One region of the Bacillus sp. NPDC094077 genome, then DNA from elsewhere that is predicted to be linked to it. Evidence: riboswitches for the same ligand, from Rfam matches in the RefSeq annotation. Region 1 holds a riboswitch; each other region holds the start of a gene.

The links. A riboswitch is a leader RNA that binds a small molecule or an ion and turns the genes downstream of it on or off. The one in region 1 is predicted to bind magnesium.
Region 2: linked by a shared signal. The riboswitch ahead of mgtA (magnesium-translocating P-type ATPase) and the one ahead of ACQKNR_RS11465 (cation-transporting P-type ATPase) in region 1 are both predicted to bind magnesium.
Region 3: linked by a shared signal. The riboswitch ahead of ACQKNR_RS28395 (FtsW/RodA/SpoVE family cell cycle protein) and the one ahead of ACQKNR_RS11465 (cation-transporting P-type ATPase) in region 1 are both predicted to bind magnesium.

The regions. Positions count from the first base shown of each region.
Region 1 is NZ_JBNNUF010000003.1:520,517-526,125, reverse strand. It holds gene ACQKNR_RS11485 (cysteine hydrolase family protein) at 1-114, shown strand, start outside; gene ACQKNR_RS11480 (GNAT family N-acetyltransferase) at 143-991, opposite strand; gene ACQKNR_RS11475 (FbpB family small basic protein) at 1,078-1,218, opposite strand; gene ACQKNR_RS11470 (5'-3' exonuclease) at 1,472-2,338, opposite strand; gene ACQKNR_RS11465 (cation-transporting P-type ATPase) at 2,471-3,196, opposite strand; M-box (ykoK) riboswitch at 3,547-3,710, opposite strand; partial or broken gene ACQKNR_RS11460 (hypothetical protein) at 3,862-4,117, shown strand; RNA gene ssrS (6S RNA) at 4,171-4,354, opposite strand; RNA gene ssrS (6S RNA) at 4,376-4,559, opposite strand; gene ACQKNR_RS11445 (sulfurtransferase) at 4,676-5,509, opposite strand; gene ACQKNR_RS11440 (YpbS family protein) at 5,512-5,609, opposite strand, start outside.
Region 2 is NZ_JBNNUF010000001.1:659,304-664,912, reverse strand. It holds gene ACQKNR_RS03375 (MgtC/SapB family protein) at 1-436, opposite strand, end outside; gene mgtA (magnesium-translocating P-type ATPase) at 511-3,216, opposite strand; M-box (ykoK) riboswitch at 3,549-3,716, opposite strand; gene ACQKNR_RS03365 (DUF3932 family protein) at 3,916-4,167, opposite strand; gene rnz (ribonuclease Z) at 4,357-5,280, shown strand.
Region 3 is NZ_JBNNUF010000033.1:2,336-7,944, forward strand. It holds gene mgtE (magnesium transporter) at 1-1,111, opposite strand, end outside; M-box (ykoK) riboswitch at 1,389-1,556, opposite strand; M-box (ykoK) riboswitch at 2,079-2,255, shown strand; gene ACQKNR_RS28395 (FtsW/RodA/SpoVE family cell cycle protein) at 2,445-3,563, shown strand; gene ACQKNR_RS28400 (serine hydrolase domain-containing protein) at 3,806-4,843, opposite strand.

The sequences.
Region 1 (5,609 bases):
ATCGAGCACCATAATAAAACTCTACACGGTCATTATAATGTTGATCATTTTTCTATTGTGAGAGGTAGTGAAGAAGACCTCTTTCAGCCTATTCATGACCAATACCGTGAATAAAAAAATCCTTCCGAGTGAAGGATTCTTTTTATCCAAAAATTTGTGCGGCAATGCTATATAATTCTCCATTCCTTTTCAAAAATTGATTGCTATTTTTCATCATAATTGGCGGTATATTCACCTTTTGAAAACCAGAAATCTCTAAGCCTTTCATAAAATCTATTTTTCCTTCCGACACATCAATTCTTAATTTTCCATTATGCCCTTTCGCTAAAGAATGAACAATTTCCATTGCCATCGCGTCATTTTTAGCAACGATTGGTCCTATGATTTTATTTTCTGGTGTTTGTATACTTATACCATAACCTATAACATTTTGCTTTCTATCTTTAATAACTACACATTGTTCACTCTGTGTAATTCTATAACTTAAAAATTCTTTACGATTTGCTCCAAATGCCTCTTCATCTATTTGTACTATAGCTTCAAAATCTTGCTCTTCATAGTTAATGAGATACTCTTCATTTGTTTCATATTTATGCAATTCATTATACACATTACATATGTATTTAGAAACATAACTCACCGTCCTGAATCCTAGCTTTTCATATAAAGGCTTTCCCTCATCCGTAGCAATAAGCATAATTGGAGTATGTGCTGATACGCTCTTAATGCATAAGTCTGTTATCGTTTTTCCGATCCCTCTTCCTTTATAATCTGGATGTACTATCACCATTCCGATAGACGCTAACGCCCCTTCATATAATATAATTGCTGCACTAGCAATTACTTCTCTCTTTTCATTCCGCATGCCATATACGATACCTGAATTTAAAATGGTGTCGATTTCTTCTAAACTATAATCCCAGCCTATCCTTTCCGATAGACTAAGAAGACATGATATATTATTTTCTCCAAGCCTCTCCACTATATTCACACAGTAGCTCCCCCTTCTTTCTCTCCTTCTCACTATACTATAACACCCCTTCACTTTGTGAAGGGGTGTTATAAATCAATCTTCATTCAATTATTAGAACCACTATATGCTACATGTCGTTTCTCAATTCGTTCTTCAATTTCTTTCATATTCTCTTTATTAGTTAGTAGTGATTGTTTATTTTCTATTAATAATTGTTTAAAGGATTTTCTCATTTTTTTTCGCATTTTTATTTTCCTCCTTGGGGGATGGTTTATATAAAAGATAAAGTGAAACTTTAATCAGCGGGGAGGATTTACCCCCACTGATTAAAGTCCTACTACCCGTTAATACGGGATAAGTAATTATCTGTTTGTCTTATAATAATTGATTGTTGTGAATTCTATTTGAACTTCATATGAAAATTCTGTTTATTTCCTGACAACTTTGTGAACAAAAAGAAAAACCGATCAAAAAATATTTAATCGGTCTTTCCACTTCTTACAACATATTTATTAATATTTCAGGTCTTCCCCAATTCATTTCTTCACAAACGAATCTAAGTTTTTCTTCATCCATTGTGTGTAACCCTTCTTCTAGTGAACATGAAATTGGAACTTCACAATGAATTTGCGCTAATTGTAATGAAATATTTAAGTTCTCTAAATCACTTTCAATCTTTGTACGCTGTGCTTTCGTTAATGATGCTACATTTTCTAGTACAGCTGGTACTGTTCCGTGCTCTTGAATCAGCTTATACGCTGTTTTTTCACCGATACCTTTTACACCTGGATAGTTATCACTCGTATCTCCCATGAACGCTTTCGCATGGACGATTTGCCATGGTTCTACACCTTTCTCTTCCATAATTTTCTCTGGTGTGTAATACTCGTAATTTCCAATTCCTTTGCGCAGAAGCATAACTGTAACGCTGTTATCAACGAGTTGAAGTAAATCTGTATCACCTGTTAAAATATAAACTTCCGCTTCATTGCAATATTGTTTTGCAAGCGTACCGATACAGTCATCCGCTTCATATCCTTTCATACCGATGACCGGAATCGATAATTTTGCAGTCATTTCTTGTACTAGATCAAATTGCGGAATTAATTCTTCTGGCGGCGCTGCACGATTTGCTTTATAATTCGAGAACGATTCCGTTCTAAATGTCGTACTTCCCATATCCCAGCACGTTACGATGTGTGTTGGTTCGATTGCTTGCGTAGCTGTTAATAAATGCTTCATATAACCATGAATCCCGTTCGTTGGGGTACCATCTTGTCGTTTCATAAACTGTCCATAGACACTTGTTGCGTAAAAAGCACGAAATAATAGTGCCATACCATCAACTAATAATACTTTTTTCATAATTCCTCTCCTATTAAAAAAATAATAACCTCACGTTATCACGTAAGGTTATATAAGTAGATTACCATTCTACGTTTTTGCTCAACTTTGTCTATTATACATTGTTTTTGTATATTTAGCATCATTAACACATTAAGACATTCTACTACAACAAGTATGCAGTATTCCTGAATACGTATTCTTTCCAGTCGAAACAACTACAGCCTTTGCATTTCCACTAACAATATACGTACTTTTGAAACATACATTTTCAAGCTCAAGTGGATTATAATCTTTCATCCGTTTTAATGGAATAAATCGTTTACGTTCAAGATGATAGCAACTCTCAAATTTCTCTATACTCGCGTCGTTTCCCGTTAGCACAGACTCATTTACTAATAAATCATTTGCATAAATGATACGTACATCTGCTGGCACTGTATCTCCAGCTGAAAGAAAAATCATATCTCCAGGTACAAGCTCTTGTACTGGTATCTCCATCATTTTCAGTTCAGTGTTTAGCCCTGCATTACTAGAACATTCCACTCTAGACACAGTAATTTTTTCGCATTGTAATTCATCACGCACATGTTGTTTCGAAAGACCTGGAATCATTCCGCTTAACTTCATCATTACCTCTGCAAGAAGCGCTCTTTTTGAAGTGAGTTCATTTCGGCCGTATACTTGAATACGTTTTTGCGCCTCTTTCATAGATAATCCGTCTCTTGTTGTTTTAAAATACGCAAATACAGATTTTACATCTCTTGTTGCGATTTCAATTAATAAATCTTTATTTTTTTGAAGCATCGTTTGTTCTTTCATTGATTTTTTACTTAGTTTATATGACGTGTTACCCACAGTTTTGTTTGCATATAACATATTATCGTCTCCTCCTTTACAACATAGGAAGAAACGCTTTGTTTCTCAATTTATCAACTTTACCATGAAAGCGTCTAGCGCTTAAATATGTATATAAACGCTACATTATGATAAATATAGAGGGAGGAACAAGTCGTTTCCTGCCTACATCATATATTTTTGATTTGAAGTATATGGGTAACGGAACCGAGTCAGAATTTGACATGCTCCTCACCTCCTCGTTTATTTTTTAGTTATAGTCTATACTATGAAACAACTCATATATTTGTAACAAAAAGACCCTTACTCCGAAAAGAGCAAAGGTCATTACATACACAAATAAACGATTCCTAATACAATTAGAAATCTACAGACCTCTCCCTCGCCGAGTTTTAGCACTGTATAGCATAGGTACATTACCAGCTACGTTAAGAAAAACCTTAATTCGATCATTCCTGTTGACCCATTGGCGTCTCTCGACATTTTTGGGCAGTAGCATTTCTCTATACAGGAGCCTCACCTAACAGAGACTTATTTCATTACATAGAAAATGTTACTCTTATTTAAAATAGATGTCAACACTTTGTATGGAAACTTTTCCTTATTACAATGACTCCCTCTAGTGTATTACAGTCATATACTTCCTGTTCATCCTTTGACTATTTAAATGAGTTGAACACATCAGAGTTTTTTCAAATAATCCTTCAGATCCTATACTCCCACATAGGCTTTGAGGTTAGAGAACTTAAGGAATCCTCCTCCAAAATAATAGAAAGTAAAGATATATGGAATTATGAAGAAATTTTATCCTCTCTCCATTTAGATATTATATATATTAAGCGAGACGGAATGCATATGGAGTTCACCTTAGTTTCAAGAGAGGTTGATGAAGACCGAAAGTGCTATATTTATTATGGAAACTTCACAGGTGAATCAAGATAATATCGATATATTTATGCAACAAAAAACCTTACGTATAAAACGTAAGGTTTTTATTTAGCCCCACATATGCCGTTCTCTCTAGATGTCCATAAACCTGCTCTCACAGGTGGATGTTCTCACAAATGTTTGTAACTTCCTTCTTAAAAAGATGGCTTGTTATCTACATTTAAATATCGAACTTCCGTATTATACTTATTGGTTTAAGACATGCATAAGCTACGTACACCGTAGGAATTTTATATAATGTTAGTTGAAATAAGACCCCCCGCACGTGCCGCTCCTCGTAAATGTCCAAAAACCCGCTACTCGCAGGTGGATGCCCTCACAGTTACCGTACATCTTCCTCCACAAGGAAGGCTTGATGATGGTCGCTAAATATTGAGCTTCCGTATAACTAACATCGGTTTTAGACATAAATAAGTTACGCACACCGCAGGATGTATTATTGACTTGTCGTTATATTATCACATTGTTTTCAATGTGTAAAATACAATCTTTTTCGAGCAATCTCTTGCTTGTGACCTTATTTTAATACAAATTATTTTTGCATGCAAGTGATTAATCTTCTTCTTTTGCAATTTGATTTTCTGAATAAGAAATCCAATCACTCCAGCTACCTGCATACAATTTAACATTTTGGAATCCTGCTAATTTTAATGCAATGACGTTTGGACATGCTGTAACACCAGAACCACAATATACAATTGTTTCCTTATCTTTCGAAAGATTTTGGAATCGTTCTTGTTGCTGGGCTTCATTTTTAAATTGTCCTGATTCTAGAATTCCATCCTTCCAAAAATGGTTTACTGCTGTAGGAATATGTCCTGCCTTCGGATCAACAAGTTCCTCTACACCAGTATAACGTTTTGGCTCTCTAGAATCAATTAACGTAACATCTGCACCTGTATGAATATTCTCTCTGACCATTTCCATCGTGACAAGCATATGATCTTGTATATTTGCTTTAAATGTTTTTCGTGCAACAGCAGGAATTTCCGTTGTTGTATGTAATCCATTCTCTTTCCAAGCCGGAAATCCGCCATCTAATATATATACTTTCTCATGTCCTACATAGTTTAATAACCACCATAACCGAGAAGCATTTGCACCAGCTTGACTGTCATACGCAATTACTATCGCAGATTCATCAATACCAGCTTTTGAAAGCTTGTCTGCAAACTCTTCAATATGTGGCAATGGATGGCGACCACCATGTTCCGTTACAGGACTTGATAAATCTAAATTTAAATCAAAATATAACGCATGAGGAATATGTTCTTCTTCATACTTTTCTCTACCCCAATTAGGATTCGCTAAATCAAAACGACAATCGATTATACGGACATTCTCATCTTCCATATGCTCACGTAACCATTCGACTGTAACAATCATCTTTAACGACCTTCTTTCTCGCGCACGCGACCTACATATTCCATTACCATATCTTCTGTAACAAGTTTACGCTGCGGTGCAACCCCTCGTTTCGCAAGAT
Region 2 (5,609 bases), on a different contig from region 1:
TCGTTTGTTCAGGTAAGTCTTCTTTTGATTTATTGTTCATAAAGAGAGCGATGGGGCGAAGTAGTATATTTGCTAGTAAAACGCCGGCTGCACCTAACATAGCTGCAACGAGGAAACCAGCGCCTGTGAGAGTGCCAACAGCAGCTGCACACCATAAAGTAGCCGCAGTATTTAGGCCCCTAATACTAAAACCGTCGCGGATAATCACACCGCCCCCTAAAAAGCCAATACCACTAACAACTTGAGCAGCAATGCGTGATGGACTAGCATCATGATCAAGCATGACGGATAATAAAACAAATATACAGGCACCAAGTGATACGAGAGCATTTGTCCGTAGCCCGGCCATCCGGTGTCTCCATTGTCGTTCCATTCCGATGCAAGCACCTACAATGACTGCTATAAATAATCTTAATACGATGTCATACCATACCATCATGGTCACCTCCATACATTAGTACATGTTATGTTTTGTAAGAATGAGTGGGGAGTGCCCACTCATTCTCATTTTTATAACCAACTATGAAACTTTTTGATATATAGTTTTTTCAGGAATTGTGTTAATATCGCATATCCGAGTAAAATTCCTACTAACCAAGGGAAGTAGCTAAGTGGTAATGCTTGTAAACCAACTGCTGCGCCAAGTGGCGAGAATGGAATATAGATTCCGATTGCCATAATACAGGCGGTTAATAAAATAACCGGTGTTGATGCAGTACTTTGAATAAACGGAATCTTCTGTGTTCTTATCATGTGAACAATTAAAGTTTGCGTTAGCAATCCAACGACAAACCAACCAGACTGGAATAGTGATTGTTCGCTAGGTGTATTTGCGCCAAAGACATTCCACATGACTACATATGTGATAATATCAAATATGGAACTAATTGGACCGATGCAAATAATGAAGTTCCGTAAGTTTGCCGTATCCCATTTTCTTGGTTTTTCTAAAAACTCTTTATCCATTTTGTCCCATGGAATGGATAGTTGTGAAATATCATAAAGCAAGTTCTGGATTAATAAATGTATAGCAAGCATCGGTAAAAATGGAATGAACGCACTTGCTACTAATACACTAAATACATTTCCGAAGTTAGAGCTAGCTGTCATTTTGATATATTTTAAAATATTTCCGAACGTAGTACGTCCTTCTAAAATACCGGCTTCTAATATAGTTAAACTTTTTTCAAGTAAAATAATATCGGAAGACTCTTTTGCGATATCAGTAGCGGTGTCAACAGATATACCAACATCAGCTTCACGTAATGCTACGGCATCGTTAATGCCATCTCCCATATAACCTACAGTATGACCGTTTCCTTGTAATACACGTATAATGCGGGATTTTTGCATTGGATTGAGCTTCGCAAATACGGTCGTTTCTTCTGCCAGCTTTGCTAATGCTTTATCAGGTAAAGAATCGATCTCGTAACCGAGGATTGGTTCACCAATATTCAATCCAACTTCTTTACAAACCTTTCTTGTAACAATTTCATTATCGCCAGTTAATATCTTCACTTGTACACCATGTTTCTGTAATGCTTGAATGGCAGAAGCTGTAGATAGTTTAGGCGGATCTAAAAATCCGATATATCCAGCAAGAACCATAACCGATTCATCTTGTACTGTATAAGCTTTATGATTTGGCTTGTTATGCTTCTTGTAGGCTACAGCAATGACACGCATACCTTCACTATTCAATGTCTCACTTAGTTGTTTAACATTTGAGCGCATTTCCTCGGTAAGTGGAATAACTTGCCCATCCATTTCAGTGTAGTTACAAATGGATAAAATTTCTTCTACCGCCCCTTTACAAACCATTGTATGTTCACCTGAAATGTCTTTGACGATGACGGACATACGACGGCGAGCAAAATCAAATGGAATCTCATCTAGTTTTTGAAACATTGAAGGGTCGAATTTATGATTTTCCTCTGTATGCTCAATAACAGCTTTATCTATTAAATTTTTCAATCCAGTTTGATAGAAGCTATTTAAATATGCAAATTGTAATACGCGATTACATTCATTCCCATTAGGGTCTAAATGGCGAACAAGCACCACTTTATCTTCTGTCAATGTACCTGTTTTATCAGTACAAAGAATGTTCATAGCCCCTAGATTTTGAATAGAGTTTAGCTGCTTTACAATTACTTTTTGTTTAGACATGTTAACGGCACCTTTTGCTAAATTAGCAGTTACAATCATTGGTAACATTTCAGGTGTAAGACCCACTGCAACAGCAATAGCGAAGAAGAAAGCTTCTTGCCAATCACCTTTTGTGAAACCATTAATGAGAAGGACGATAGGCGCCATAATAAGCATGAACGTAATTAAGAGCCAACTTACTTTGTTTACTCCTTTATCAAAGCTTGTTTCTGCACGTTTGCCAATTACTTTCTTTGCTAAAGAACCGAAATAAGTGTCTGTACTAGTTGAGACGACTACAGCTTTTGCACTACCGCTAACAATATTTGTTCCCATGAAGCAAAGGTTTTCCATATCAAGCGGATTGTAATTATTTTTCATGCTTTTCGGTAATATATGTTTATTTTCTGTATGGTAGCAGTTTTCGTATTTTTCTACTGGAAGTGCTTCTCCTGTTAAAGAAGATTGATTTACAAATAAATCTTTAGCGGATAAGATACGCACATCAGCCGGAACGATATCACCGGCTGAAAGTGAGATGATATCTCCAGGTACAAGCTCTTCAATTGGAATTTCTGTTGTAAGGTTTCGATTTAAATTTGTCACGTTTTTTGTTTCATGTATAAACCCGTTTATTCTAAAGACGCTTGCAGTTGTTCGAACCATAGCTTTTAACTTATCTGCCGCTTTTTGAGAACGAAATTCTTGGGAAAAACGAATCGTTGCACTTAGTAGTACCATTACAGATACGACAAGAGTTCCTTGTATATCATCTGTGAAAAAAGAGAGTGCTCCAAGTGCCAATAAAACAAAAATAAATGGATTTTTAAATGCCAGCAAAAGTTGAATATACCATGGCGATGTTTTATTATGAGCAATTTCGTTCGGACCGTATAAAGAAAGTCTACGAGTCGCTTCTTGTTTAGAGAGTCCATCTTGTGTTGTTTCTAGAATTTTTAACGCAGAGTTTACATCTTGTGTTGCAATTTCCACTAATAATTTGTTATTTGTTTTCATGCTATTTTGATCATAAGCATGCTTTGTTTCTTGTCTTTGTAAATTTAACATCGGTAGTTCCTCCTTTGTCATGAAGGAGGAAACAATCTGTTACTCGACTATTTAAAATTAGGAGGAACAGCTTCTTTCCTACCTACATGATGAAATATTAACGTAAAACATATGGGTATCTGGGCCGAATCATCAATTGCCACTGTTCCTCACCTCTGTACAATTTAATAGTTTCTGAATATGCTATGTTTGTTTCATAGTAAGGTGCATAAAGACGTAAAAAAGACCTTTACTCACAACGAGTAAAGGTCTGAATTCACAGTTAAAAAGAGTCCACACGAAAGCCTGTTAGTGAACATAGATAAAAACAGTTTTTTTGTATGACAAAATACATGCACCTCTCCCTCGTTGAGTTTTAGCACTGTATAGCATAGGTACTGAAACCAGCTACGTTAAAAAAGGCCTTCATTCCGACCTTTCCTGTTGACCCATTGGCGTCTCTCGACATTTTTGGGCAGCAGCGTTTCTCTATACAGGAGCCTCACCTAACAGAGACCATATTCAATTACATGTTGAATGTTAGCACTGAAACTTTGTAGTGTCAATATCTTTTTAATCTGTTTTTTTGAAAAATCAAATAGATTCATGATGGCCATATAGTAGGAAATAAGGGGTATTTTTATTGTAAATAAGGTGGGAAAATAAATGTTTTAATGGATATAAATAAAAAGCACTGAAACCAGTGCTTTTTATAATAGATTAAGAGATTGTATGGTTTTCAAAAATAACAATCTCTGAGTTATTTGCTGTTGAAACGCGTTGTGCGTAATATGTTAAAGCTGAAGAAATATATGTTGGCAACGTCTCATTCGTATGTGATGTTGTATATTCATGGATTAATTCTTTTAAAGTCGTCCATTCTAATTGTGCTGGGTGATCAGACACGAAAGAACTTACCCAGCGATCAAATGAAGATGAAAAATCAGTTTGTAAACGAAATACTTCTTTCATAATAAAACGCTCCCTTAAAATGTAGTATAATCATTTTAACATAAAACACGAACGATTGCTAAGTTTTTCAAGAATAACGTTCGTGTTATATAGTTGTCTAGATGATTGGCTATGTAAATTCGATTTGCCATTTGAAATAACATTCCGTAAGATGAGAGATAGATTATATAAAGAGCTGGAGGAAAGAAAGTGGAATTTGTATTTTTAGGAACTGGCGCAGGTGTTCCTTCGAAAGGAAGGAATGTTTCAGCAATTGCTTTGCAATTGTTAGAAGAACGAGGACAGACTTGGTTATTTGACTGTGGTGAAGCGACGCAACATCAAATATTATATACATCTGTACGTCCACGCCGCATTGAAAAAATATTTATTACCCATTTACATGGTGATCATATTTTTGGATTGCCTGGTTTATTAGGTAGTCGTTCATTTCAAGGAGGGACTACACCTTTAACAGTGTACGGACCAAAAGGAATTAAGCAATTTATTGAAGTAGCATTATCGGTAAGTACGACACATGTGAAATATCCACTTGAAATTGTTGAGATAACAGAAGAAGGTACTGTGTTTGAAGATAATGAATTCTATGTGGAAACGAAAAGATTGTCACATGGTATTGAATGTTTCGGATATCGTATCGTAGAGAGGGATATACAAGGAGCTCTTTTAGTCGATAAATTGCTGGAAATGGGTGTGAAACCAGGTCCAATTTTTAAACGTTTAAAAGATGGAGAAGTAGTTGAATTAGAGAATGGTACGACACTAAATGGAAAAGACTTTATTGGTCCGCCTCAAAAGGGAAGAATTATTACCATTTTAGGTGATACACGATATTGTGAAGCGAGTAGAGAGCTGGCACAAGACGCTGACGTACTTGTTCACGAAGCAACTTTTGCAGCAGAAGATGAACAACAAGCCTATGATTATTTTCATTCCACATCTAAGCAAGCTGCGAGTATTGCACTTCAGGCAAATGCGAAACGATTAATATTAACTCATATTAGTTCTCGTTATCAAGGAGATACATATAAGGAATTATTGAAAGAGGCAAGAGAGCTATTTTCTAATACCGAAATAGCAATGGATTTAAAATCATTCCCAGTAGAAAGATAATAATTTCAAGAAAAAATGGTGACTTATGTTTACCATTTTTTTATTACTAAAAAATTTTTAGTAATAAACTGTTATCATTTTATAGTTATACTTGGATAACACAGAAGTTTATAATGGTTTGAATATATAGGATGAAAATACGAAATACCGATTATTTAGAAAAACTGTTATATAAGCGCGTGTATATACAAGTAATACAAATAGGGGGAATAGAATTTTATTCAGAAATTTTAAAATTCAACAAAAGTAAGCGTTTTATAAAAAACAAGCTATAATGAGGGCACATTATAATTTACATCATGCGTGTTAGCCATTTTTTGTAACAAACG
Region 3 (5,609 bases), on a different contig from region 1:
AAGCACGAGTGAGCCCAGCTACCCCAAGTGCAAGTCCGAGAAGCATACCTATTGCAAATTCTTTTTTCATTACACGGAAAATGTCTTTAAATTTCACCTCTCCGATACCAATTGCACGAGTAATTGTTGCTACAACCTGTGTTCCTGTATTCCCTCCAGTACCTACTAATAATGGAACAAAGAAAGCAAGGGCAACTACTGTTTCAATTTCGTCTTCAAAATACTTTAGTACTGTACCTGTATATGCCTCAGCAACAAATAGAAGCAATAACCATGGTAGACGTTTGAAGAAAATGCTCCAAATACTAGATTCAAAGTAAGATTGATTTAATGGTTCACTTCCGCCTAACTTTTGGATATCTTCTGTAGCTTCTGCTTCCATAACATTCATTACGTCATCAAATGTTATAATGCCAATCATCTCATTATTTGCTGTTGTTACGGGTATTGCTGCTAAATTATAATTCAGTAGCTTTTTTACAACTTCCTGTTGATCAACCTCAGCGTGTACTGAAATCATCTCTTGAATCATGATAGTAGATAATATCTCTTCATCTGCTGCTAATAATAACTCATGTATGGAAACGATTCCCTTTAGATGACCATGACTATCAAGAACATAAATATAAGATATCGATTCTACATTTTCAGAATGTTCCCTAATGTACTTCAATGTCATTTTTACTGACCAATTCCCTCTAACTGCAACAAAATCACTTGTGACAAGGCTTCCTGCGGTTTCAGGTTTAAAAGCCATTAATTTTTTTACGTTATGTTTTGTAATTTTATTTAGATACGCCATTAATTTAGCTTGTTTTTCCGGGTGAACCGCTAGAAGTAGATCTACTGTTTCATCAATCGGTTGTAAATTTAGTAACGTTTTAGCTTTGTTTTCAGATAAGTGAATTAAGATATTATATTTTTCTTCTGTACTCAAATGTTGAAGAATTTTTGAGCTTTTTAATACAGGTATCTTATCTAGTAATATGACTTGATCTTCAATTGAAAATCGTTTTACTTCTTGCGCAACATCATACGACGGATGTCGTAAAACTTTCTCTGCATCCAAGTTATTTTGGGTTACAAGTAATTCATTTAATAATTTCTTCATGTTAACTCCTCCTCATATTGCTAAGAGAGACTCTAGAGTTTCATGAGTGGTTTTGTGTTATTTTATCTGTCTAAAATTTTTATTTGAGCATTAATAGTTACATTGCAATCAATTCATTATTTAGAACTACCTCCTTTTTGAATATAGACAAGATAAAAATAAATAAAATTAAACAGAAAAACCTTTACTCAAAAAGGAGTAAAGGTTTTTTACAATACAAATAAATGATTATTAAGACAGCTCTGCCAAAATCGCAGAGGTGCCTTTCTATCAAATCGTATACCACTCCCTCGTTGAGTTTTAGCACTGTATAGCATAGGTTTTTATAACCAGCTACATTAAAAAGGGCCTTAATCCGACCGTTCCTGTTGACCCATTGGCGTCTCTCGACATTTTTGGGCAGCAGCGTTTCTCTATACAGGAGCCTCACCTAACAAAGATTATTGAATTACTTCAAAATTTAAACCAGAATTTAATATTTGTCAACTAACTTTCGATTCGATTCATAAAAAATTATTTTATAGAGAAATGTAATTCAATTCTATTGCAAATTTAAAATTCTACTTAAAAGATATAAAATTTAAATACAATTAGTTTGAAGAAATGTTATAAAACAAATGAGATTTCGTATATGAAACTTATTGTTTACGATTCATTTTTAACTTTATAGCAGAAGTTGAATCATTATTCATTCCGTACCTCAAAAGAACATTCTTCAAAAAATCTTCTTTTATGATTAAAATCTTCTTTACTGTTTATCAAATTTATATGGTTAAACTACTTAATCAAACTATACACTACAAGTCGAAAATATGTATCTATACGAGATGATTAAATACATTTTCTCACATCATTTCTAAAAGATTTATAAAGCAATAAAGAATATAAAATTAGCAAGACGTTTACTTGACAGGCAAAAAAAAAGTATTTATGCTTGCTACACGAAACAAATACATAAAATTTATATTGCTAAACCTGTTAGGTGAGGCTCCTATACAAACACAGGCTATTGCCCAAAAATGTCGAAAGACGCCAATGGGTAGAACAGGAATTGTCGGATTAAGGCTTTTCTTAAGATAGCTAAGTAATGAATTTCCATTGCTTTACGTTGTATAGTGCCAAAGCTCTACTAGGGGGAGAAAAGCTTTATTTAGTCATGCCATTTTGAATCCCCCCTAGTATGTAACTAGGGGGGATATTTGCATAAAAAAACAGGGTATAAGCGATAGGATTTTTTAAAAGAAAAAATCCTATTTAATAATTGGTGAAGACAAGATTCTATTCATTAGCAAATGTAATATTAAGCTTTGTTGTAAATCAGGAGGATATTAAAATGAAAAAAATATTAAAACTCGATTATCTATTGCTCCTCCCTCTATTCATAACATGTACTTTAGGTATTATCATGATGTATAGCGCGAGCTCCATTGTTGCTGTCCAACATTATGGTTATAACAGTAGACACTTTGTTGATTCTCAATTAACAAAGCTACTTTTAGGAACAATAGGGTTAATAGTTTGTGCTATTCTCCCATATGAAATATGGAAAAAACGAATAGTCTCAATCTGTATTATGGTTGGAGGGATTTTTTTATTAATTATGGTTTTATGGAAAGGAAAAGTGGTAAATAATGCTCAATCATGGATCTTTGGTATACAGCCAGCTGAGTTTCTTAAATTAGGAACAATACTTGTAACAGCCCGTTTTTTTGCATTACGACAAGAATCAGCTAAACAAGTTTGGATTGGGGGCGGAAAACTTTTATTTTTTTTAGCTACAATTTTTTTCCTGATCTATAAACAACCAAATTTAGGATCTGCACTTTTAATATTAGGTATAGGTTTTGGCATATTTCTTTGCTCTGGAATAAATATAAACCTTATAATTAAAAGAACCACTATTGGTTCTATTTTATGGTTACCTATTTTATATTTTTTGATCCAATATAGTTTGTCAGAAGTTCAAAAAACACGTATTACGACGATCTTCAATCCCTTTGTTGATGCGCAAGGAAATGGATATCAGCTTGTAAATTCTTTTATTGCCATTGGTTCAGGAGGAATTACTGGACGTGGATTCGGAAATAGCATTCAAAAAACTGGTTATCTCCCAGAACCACATACTGATTTTATAATGGCAATCGTTTCTGAGGAACTAGGGTTTATTGGTGTATTCATTATAATGGCTGGAGTATTAGCTATAGTTCTTCGCTCATTAAAAATTGCACAACTATGTGAAGATCCATTCGGAAGTTTTATAGCAATTGGTATAGGGTGTATGATTGGTATGCAATCTGTTGTTAATTTAGGTGGTATTACAGGACTATTTCCTCTTACAGGTACACCATTTCCATTTGTAAGTTTTGGTGGAAGTTCTTTAATGGTTAATTTAATAGCAATAGGAATATTACTTAATATTTCAATTTTCAATAAAATTAAGTTTGATAATTAGAATATATAATCTGTTATATGTAATTCTATTTTTCATAATTACTTTTTTAAAATTATAAAATTTAACCCCATTGAGCAATCTATATTCAAAGAATTGCTAATGAAGTTTTTAAATGTATTAATATTAATACCAAAAAAGGCAGGCATTAATATATGCTTGCTTTCCGTTCTCAAAATCAATTACACCTTAAACAACGTGGGGTAAACCAAATCCAAATGCTGTCTTCTACGCTCTATTATTTTTTAGTTTTCTAAAACAATTTCTGCAATTTCATTAGCATATTTTTTAGAGTCAAATTCATCATAGTTACTTAGTACCACAACAGACAAAGATTCTTTTGGAAACCGGATGAAGTGTGAACGATAACCTGCCCACCTTCCTGAATGTTCCAGGTATCGACAGTTAAAACCTTCTGCAACCCTCAGCCCAAAAGCATAATCTTCATTGGCAATAATCGTTTCTCCAGTTGGAGAAATTTTCGGACCTATTTCGCTCATTCTTTTCACAAGGTCTTTTCCACCAACGGTACCTGTAGTTAAATTTCCTCCCCATTCTACCAGGTCTTCAGCTGTTGTATGAACCGCCCCATCCCCTGTATGTTCCCATGGGCTTTCATAGATCTTATATGTACCTTGCCCATTCTTTGAATATCCTCTAGCAATTGATATAGTAGTTGGGTAGTAATCCACAATTGTTGTGTCTCTCATATTTAAAGGGTCAAAAATACGCTCCTTTGTAAACTGACATAGAGACTTGCCACTTACCTTCTCTACCACTAGTGATAATAATAAATATCCTGTATTGCTATACTCAAATTTTGTTCCAACTGGGAACCTTGCAATTTGATGACTATTAAGGTGTTCTAGCGATTCTTCCACAGTTAATGTATCAGTATATTTAATATTTTCTGCTTCAGCCAATTCCATATAATCAACTAATCCACCAGTGTGATGAATTAGGTGTCTCAATGTTACAGGTTCAGCATATGCTCCTATAGAAGGGACAAACTTTACAATTGAATCATCTAAACTCAATTTCTCCTCTTGTTCTAAGAGTGATATAGAAAACGCTGTAAATTGTTTAGAAACTGAGGCAATATTAAAAATGTTTTTGGTAGTTATGGGTAGATTTTCCCCTATAGAAGCTAAGCCAACTGCACCTTTATAAGTTACTCCGCTATCGAAGCTAGCAATATATGCAAAGCCAGGAGCTTTTGGTGAAAATTTATTATATAATTGTTTAATCGATGTATGTGTCTTTTCATTATATGTATTATTCATCTCAATCACATAACCTTCTCTTTGAATGGTTAGGAATACAATAAAAAAATACTATATATAAAATATCAAATTCTCCTTTCAAAATTTAAACTTTCTAATGCAGTATGCCAAGTACTAAAGGAAAGCAAAAATTATTAAAGAAATTAATAGTCTACTTTACGATTGCTCTTAACAGGTTAAAAGCTTTTACAAACAAATTTTAGCAAACAATGTCTTCCCCCTCTTTTTTTATGACAGTTTTTTTGATTGGAATGAAAGCCAATAGAATTAATTATTCAGGGCTTTTACAGTCACTTTTCCAAAGAAATATATTTAACCCCAAAAATAAACATGGGGCTATTTTGTGTTTAAGTTGATATTCCTATGATACTGGTTTGCTTGACCTGATAGTCATATTTCCGTATGCCAAAAATTTATAATTAAATAGGAAAAACTGTGGAATACGATTTTCCGTTTAGCATCAGGAAAATATCGCTAGAATTCTTCGGCAAGTGAAAACAATTCTTGTTTTTGAGATATATTTATAAAAAGCACGTTACCCTTTCTCATTAATACAAGAAAATAGTAACGTGCTTTTAATTTTAAAAATAGTTCAGGTCTTTTATAATTAATAGAAGTCGGTTGATACCCCTCAGACTTCTATTAATTACACCTCATCGGAGTGCTAACTCTCTTACATACCTTACCAATACAATCTACATATACATCATAAACGCGTCCACTGCTGTCGCACTCATAATGAGACCTTACACATGCACAGCCTGCT